Regions from separate parts of the Cytobacillus pseudoceanisediminis genome, predicted to be linked through region 2. Evidence: a T-box and tRNA genes for the amino acid it is inferred to sense, from the RefSeq annotation. Region 2 holds a T-box; the other holds one or more tRNA genes.
What was found. The T-box of region 2 lies ahead of tyrS (tyrosine--tRNA ligase). A T-box ahead of a tRNA ligase gene usually reads a tRNA of that ligase, here a tRNA-Tyr.
Positions count from the first base shown of each region.

Region 1: it has a tRNA-Tyr gene. The T-box ahead of tyrS (tyrosine--tRNA ligase) is inferred to sense a tRNA for this amino acid. The anticodon was not compared.

Region 1 is NZ_CP097349.1:2,912,705-2,916,087, reverse strand. It holds rRNA gene M5V91_RS15700 (23S ribosomal RNA) at 1-328, shown strand, start outside; rRNA gene rrf (5S ribosomal RNA) at 515-631, shown strand; tRNA gene M5V91_RS15690 (tRNA-Asn) at 652-726, shown strand; tRNA gene M5V91_RS15685 (tRNA-Ser) at 730-820, shown strand; tRNA gene M5V91_RS15680 (tRNA-Glu) at 837-911, shown strand; tRNA gene M5V91_RS15675 (tRNA-Val) at 916-991, shown strand; tRNA gene M5V91_RS15670 (tRNA-Met) at 1,001-1,074, shown strand; tRNA gene M5V91_RS15665 (tRNA-Asp) at 1,078-1,154, shown strand; tRNA gene M5V91_RS15660 (tRNA-Phe) at 1,178-1,250, shown strand; tRNA gene M5V91_RS15655 (tRNA-Thr) at 1,269-1,344, shown strand; tRNA gene M5V91_RS15650 (tRNA-Tyr) at 1,362-1,444, shown strand; tRNA gene M5V91_RS15645 (tRNA-Trp) at 1,452-1,525, shown strand; tRNA gene M5V91_RS15640 (tRNA-His) at 1,537-1,612, shown strand; tRNA gene M5V91_RS15635 (tRNA-Gln) at 1,671-1,745, shown strand; tRNA gene M5V91_RS15630 (tRNA-Gly) at 1,750-1,824, shown strand; tRNA gene M5V91_RS15625 (tRNA-Cys) at 1,843-1,916, shown strand; tRNA gene M5V91_RS15620 (tRNA-Leu) at 1,945-2,033, shown strand; tRNA gene M5V91_RS15615 (tRNA-Leu) at 2,057-2,138, shown strand; gene M5V91_RS15610 (nuclease-related domain-containing protein) at 2,842-3,383, opposite strand, start outside.
Region 2 is NZ_CP097349.1:3,147,393-3,150,775, reverse strand. It holds gene M5V91_RS16865 (hypothetical protein) at 1-8, shown strand, start outside; gene map (type I methionyl aminopeptidase) at 67-807, shown strand; T-box leader at 941-1,148, shown strand; gene tyrS (tyrosine--tRNA ligase) at 1,197-2,453, shown strand; gene M5V91_RS16850 (zinc-binding dehydrogenase) at 2,532-3,383, shown strand, end outside.

The DNA of each region.
Region 1 (3,383 bases), 230 kb from region 2:
ACGCGAGCTGGGTTCAGAACGTCGTGAGACAGTTCGGTCCCTATCCGTCGTGGGCGCAGGAAATTTGAGAGGAGCTGTCCTTAGTACGAGAGGACCGGGATGGACGCACCGCTGGTGTACCAGTTGTCTTGCCAAAGGCATCGCTGGGTAGCTATGTGCGGAAGGGATAAGTGCTGAAAGCATCTAAGCATGAAGCCCCCTCGAGATGAGATTTCCCATAGCGTCAAGCTAGTAAGATCCCTGAAAGATGATCAGGTTGATAGGTCAGAGGTGGAAGCGTGGCGACATGTGGAGCTGACTGATACTAATCGATCGAGGACTTAACCAAAACGAAAAGCGGAGGCGACTGTTCAACTTCGAGAGAAGTTAGGAGCCGAAGCTAGACAAGTTATTGGTGAATACTCGGCAAATTCTTCTTCATACATTATCTAGTTTTGAGGGAACGAAAAATAGTAAATTTCCTCTTGAAAAATGATAAAAAGACGGTATAATAATACTTGTCTTTGAAAAATAGTCTGGTGGCGATAGCGAGAAGGTCACACCCGTTCCCATACCGAACACGGAAGTTAAGCTTCTCAGCGCCAATGGTAGTTAGGGGCTGTCCCCTTGTGAGAGTAGGACGCTGCCGGGCTGTTTTACAAATATCACTATTCCGCAGTAGCTCAGTGGTAGAGCATTCGGCTGTTAACCGAACGGTCGTAGGTTCGAATCCTACCTGCGGAGCCAAATGGAGAGCTGTCCGAGTGGCCGAAGGAGCACGATTGGAAATCGTGTATACGCTAACCGCGTATCAAGGGTTCAAATCCCTTGCTCTCCGCCATTATTAATTCTATATTGGCCCCTTGGTCAAGCGGTTAAGACACCGCCCTTTCACGGCGGTAACACGGGTTCGAATCCCGTAGGGGTCACCATAATGGAGGATTAGCTCAGCTGGGAGAGCATCTGCCTTACAAGCAGAGGGTCGGCGGTTCGATCCCGTCATCCTCCACCATATTATTGTCGCGGGGTGGAGCAGTCCGGTAGCTCGTCGGGCTCATAACCCGAAGGTCGCAGGTTCAAATCCTGCCCCCGCAATTTGGTCCGGTAGTTCAGTTGGTTAGAATGCCTGCCTGTCACGCAGGAGGTCGCGGGTTCGAGTCCCGTCCGGACCGCCATTTTTACAATATTAATAATATTTGGCTCAGTAGCTCAGTCGGTAGAGCAAAGGACTGAAAATCCTTGTGTCGGCGGTTCGATTCCGTCCTGAGCCACCTTTACTGAATTGATTTGCCGGTGTAGCTCAATTGGTAGAGCAACTGACTTGTAATCAGTAGGTTGGGGGTTCAAGTCCTCTCGCCGGCACCATTTTTTTATGTTAATATGGAGGGGTAGCGAAGTGGCTAAACGCGGCGGACTGTAAATCCGCTCCTTCGGGTTCGGCAGTTCGAATCTGCCCCCTCCACCATTTATATAGGGGTATAGTTTAATGGTAAAACGAAGGTCTCCAAAACCTTTGATGTGGGTTCGATTCCTACTACCCCTGCCAATTTTATAATGGCGGCTGTGGCGAAGTGGTTAACGCATCGGATTGTGGCTCCGACACTCGTGGGTTCGATTCCCATCAGTCGCCCCATAATTTTAAAGTAACAGTACGAGTATAACTCTCATATAAATGTAATATGAACGATCAATGGGCTATAGCCAAGCGGTAAGGCACCGGACTTTGACTCCGTCACTCGCAGGTTCGAATCCTGCTAGCCCAGCCATTTTGCGGAAGTAGTTCAGTGGTAGAACATCACCTTGCCAAGGTGGGGGTCGCGGGTTCGAATCCCGTCTTCCGCTCCAGAATAAACTTCAATTTATGGCGGCATAGCCAAGTGGTAAGGCAGAGGTCTGCAAAACCTTTACCACCGGTTCGAATCCGGTTGCCGCCTCCATAATCTAAATCTTGATTCGCTGATATACGCCGGGGTGGCGGAACTGGCAGACGCACAGGACTTAAAATCCTGCGGTAGGTGACTACCGTACCGGTTCGATTCCGGTCCTCGGCACCACAAGATTTACTACATTTTAATATGCCGGTGTGGCGGAATTGGCAGACGCGCACGACTCAAAATCGTGTTCCTTCTGGAGTGTCGGTTCGACCCCGACCACCGGTATCTAAAAAAGGTTTCCTAATAGGGAAACCTTTTTTGTTGTTAATTAAAATCTGTGCAAATTTTAAAGCGGAAAGCAAATATCAATGCAGCCCTTCTGCTGATTGTGATGCAAGTTGTTTCAATGCAGGGTTCCGAACGATTCAGAGGGTGGTTTCGAAATGGGGTTCTGAACTGTTCGGAAGTAATTCAAAAGGACATAATTATTGACTTAGCAGGAGGAAAAAAACGATGTGTCCTAATGTTGTGAATTGAGCGGAACTAATAACTGAAGAGGCGAAAAAGAATCTCTAAATTTCGAAGATGTTATGTGAACGGAACTTATGCACCAAAATAGAGCCAGAAAGATTCGATGACTTTATGTGAACGGAACTAATGAAGCAGAATAGTGCCGTTCAGTTTCAAAGATGTCATGTGAATGGAACTAATGCAAGAGAATAGTGCCGTTCAGTTTCAAAGATGTCACATGAATGGAACTAATGCAAGTGAATAGTGCCGTTCAGTTTCATGATGTCAAGTGAGCGGAACTAATGCAGCAGAATAAAGCCATTAAGGTTCGATAACCTCAGTGAATGGAACTAATAATTCTGAATAGAGCCCTTCAGTATCGATAGTGTGATCTAAAAGAATCTAATGATGTTTGCTTATTCATGAATCGTGTGAGGATAGCCGAAGGGGACATGCCATACTGTTAAAAATAAACTACTCAACATAATTGTGTTTTATTCAAAGTAAGAAGTCTTGCCATGAATGATATGATTAAAGTTGTTTGATAGGATTTTCCGGATTTTTTCTTTGAAATAATATCAGAACACCATTCATGCACAATATTGGTTGTTAGCATCATATCGGGAAACATAACTCTAAACTCTTTAACACTTCTAACGATTGCCAATTCGACATCTTCTTTGTATCCGCAATTCTTACATACTAAAGCAGCTCTGTGCAATCGATCCATAAAGTGCTGGCAAGAAGCACACTTAACCCCCTTCTCCAATCCCTCAAATGTATACTCAAATCGCCTTCCATAAGGAATATCCTCCAAATGCAAAGACAGTAACTTGTCTGCCAGCATTAAATGGTTCTTATTTGCCGGTTGAGATTTCAATTTTAATTTGTCTATAAATCGGTTAATTTGTGCTGGAAATATAGCAGGAAGATTCATTGTGGCTTGATACAATTGAAATTCGGGGTTAATAAAAATAAGAAGAGCCTTAAGAGGGGTTTCTACTCCCAATTTCTGCAGAA
Region 2 (3,383 bases):
CTTATTAAGCACGCCACATTTAGATTATAATAGAGAAATAACAACTATTGAAAAGGCAGGATTCTTATGATTGTAAAAAATGAAGAAGAATTAGCAAAACTGAAGGAAATCGGCAGAATTGTCGCGGAGATCCGCGATGAGATGATTGAAAAAACTAAGCCAGGTGTAACAACCAAGGAGCTTGATGACTTAGCCGGAGAGCTTTTTGAAAAGCACGGAGCGATTTCAGGCCCTAAAGGAGAATACGATTTTCCAGGCTTCACATGCATAAGCGTGAATGAAGAAGTGGCCCATGGCATTCCTGGAAGCCGGGTGATTAAAGAGGGCGATCTTGTAAATATTGATGTTTCAGGATCAAAAGATGGCTACTTCGCAGACACAGGCCTATCATTTGTCGTTGGTGAAGACGAGAAACTGCAAAAATTATGTGATGCGGCTCAGGAGGCATTCGATGAAGGACTGAAAAAATTAAAGCCGGGCGGCAAGCTGAGCCTTGTCGGAAAGACAGTTCACAAGGTTGCCAAAAACAATGGATTCAACGTTATCATGAATCTGACTGGACACGGTGTCGGCCGCTCCCTTCATGAAAAGCCGGACCATATCCTGAACTATTTTGATCCATGGGATAAACAGCTGTTAAGAGAAGGCATGGTTGTTGCCTTTGAGCCTTTTATCTCAAGCGGTGATGAAGAAGTAAGGGAAATGAGCGACGGCTGGACGTTCGTTACACCTAACAAAAGCCATGTCGCTCAATGTGAACACACCGTTGTCATCACAAAAGAAGGACCGATTATCTTAACGAAATAACCATGGACCAGGGGCATTGCATGTTCCTGGTTTTTATATAGTATTACGGTTGAAAAACCTTCATCTAATATTGCTTGAGAAAAAACACTTGAACAATGTCCTCCATTCCGCTAAAATAATAAAAATTTCAAATTTAAACGTAATGACAGAAACAAGTAGCTGCTTATCTCCCTGTTTTAGAGAGCTGATGCCTGGTGAAAATCAGCACAAAGATAACAGTGAATTACCTTCTTGAACTTTCTCTGTGAACAGGAGTAGCAGGGAACGGCACGGGCCGTTAATCCGCTGAGTGGAAGAGCAATCTTCAAAAAGGGTGGTACCGCGTTAGCCACGTCCCTTTCTTTAGGGGCGTGGTTTTTTGTATTCCGATAATAGAAAGGATGGGGGACATGGGGGATTTTTTTGGAAAATTAACAGCCCAGCAAAAACACGAAACAGAGAGGCAGCTGGAGGTATACCGCAATGGTGTCCAGGATATTCTGCCTGAAGCAGAGCTAAAGAATAAAATAGCCAAGTCCATTTTTCAAAACCAGCCTTTAAAAATTAAGCTGGGGCTTGATCCTTCTGCACCGGATGTCCATATCGGCCATACGGTTGTGCTGAATAAACTAAAGCAGTTCCAGGACAATGGCCATATCATCCAGCTGATTATTGGCGATTTTACCGGAAAAATTGGCGACCCGACAGGCAAATCCGCAGCCCGAAACCAGCTCACCGATGAAGAGGTGAAACGTAATGCCAAAACATACTTCGAGCAATTCAGCAAAGTGCTGGACATGAATAAGGTCGATCTTCACTACAACTCAGCATGGCTTTCGGATCTCCAGCTTGAAGACGTCATCCGCCTGTCTGCCAGCATAACAGTTGCCCGCCTGCTGGAACGCAATGACTTTTCAGAGCGCCTGTCCACAGGCAAACCGATCTCTCTTCATGAATTTTTCTACCCGCTGATGCAGGGATATGACTCGGTTGTACTCGAAAGCGATATCGAGCTTGGCGGGAATGATCAGCACTTCAATGTCCTGATGGGACGCCATCTGCAGGAGCATTTCCAAAAAGAAAAGCAGGTGGTCATCCTGATGCCGCTCCTTGAAGGCCTGGATGGCAAAGAGAAAATGTCCAAATCAAAAAACAATTACATTGGTGTCGATGAAGATCCCAATAATATGTACGGCAAAACCATGTCCATCCCGGATGAGCTGATTCCAAAATACTTCAATCTCGCAACAGATCTGCCAGTAAAAGAAAAACAGCAAATCGCAGAGGGGCTCGAAAACGGCACACTTCATCCGCGTGACGCCAAAATGCTTTTAGGTAAAACAATCGTCCGCATGTACCATGGCACAGGTGAAGCCGATAAAGCCGAACTGCATTTCAAAACTATTTTCCAAAAGGGAGCCATGCCGGATGAGATCCCGGAAGCCGAATGGAAGGGTGAAGGTGAAGTCCTCATTACAGACCTGCTTGCCGGCCTCGGCCTGCTTTCCTCCAAAACGGAAGCCAGAAAAATGATTGCGGGCGGCGGCATCCGTTTAAACGGACAGAAAGTCGGCGATGTTCAGATGCTCGTGAAAATCACAGACGGATTAGTTCTGCAGGCAGGCAAAAGAAAATTTGTGAAACTAAGGCTTAGCAGTGCAAAGTAGGCATATCGCTTTTTCCTCCTGGCACTTTCAAGATATGATAGAATAGACGAAATTTTTAAAGAAAAGCAGGTGAAGGAAATGAAAGCGATCATTCATGAAGGAGTAGCAGGCCGCGCGGGATTATCTTATGGTGAACTGGAAAAGTCCGATCCGGGTAACGGCGAGGTGAGGGTGAAATTAAAAACGGCAGGCTTGAATCATCGTGATTTATTTGTCCTGAACCGCCACAAGCCAGAAGATCCTGCGCTTGTCATCGGTTCAGACGGAGCGGGAGTCATAGACTCAGTCGGAGAAGGCGTTACACACGTGAAGCCAGGTGATGAGGTCATCATCAATCCCGGACTGGGATGGAAGGAAAAGAGCGATGCACCGCCAGCAGGCTTTGAAATCGTCGGCTTGCCGTTTCATGGCACATTCGCTGAATATATCACCATTCCTGCTGAAAACACAGCACCCAAGCCGGCGTATTTAACCTGGGAGGAAGCGGGCGTCCTATCCCTGTCTGCACTAACCGCCTACAGAGCATTGTTCACAAGAGGAAAGCTTCAGTCAGGCATGAAGGTGTTCATTCCAGGGATTGGAGGAGGAGTTGCAACCTTCTTAATGCAATTTGCAAAAGCAGCGGGAGCAACCGTTTACGCAGCTTCCCGTTCGGAGGAAAAATGTCAGAGAGCACTTGAACTCGGTGCGGATAAAGCCCTGAACAGCAGTGAAGACTGGAATGGAGTCCTTGGCGGGGAAAAAGTGGATCTTGTCATTGAATCAGTTGGCCCTGCGACATTCAATAAATCGCTCGAAATCCTGCGTAATGGCGGCACCATCGTAACATTTGGCTCCTCCACAGGAGATCAGCTGGAACTAAATCTCCGCAGCCTTTTTTATGCCCAGCAAAACCTGCTTGGCTCAACAATGGGCAGCGCGGAGGAATAC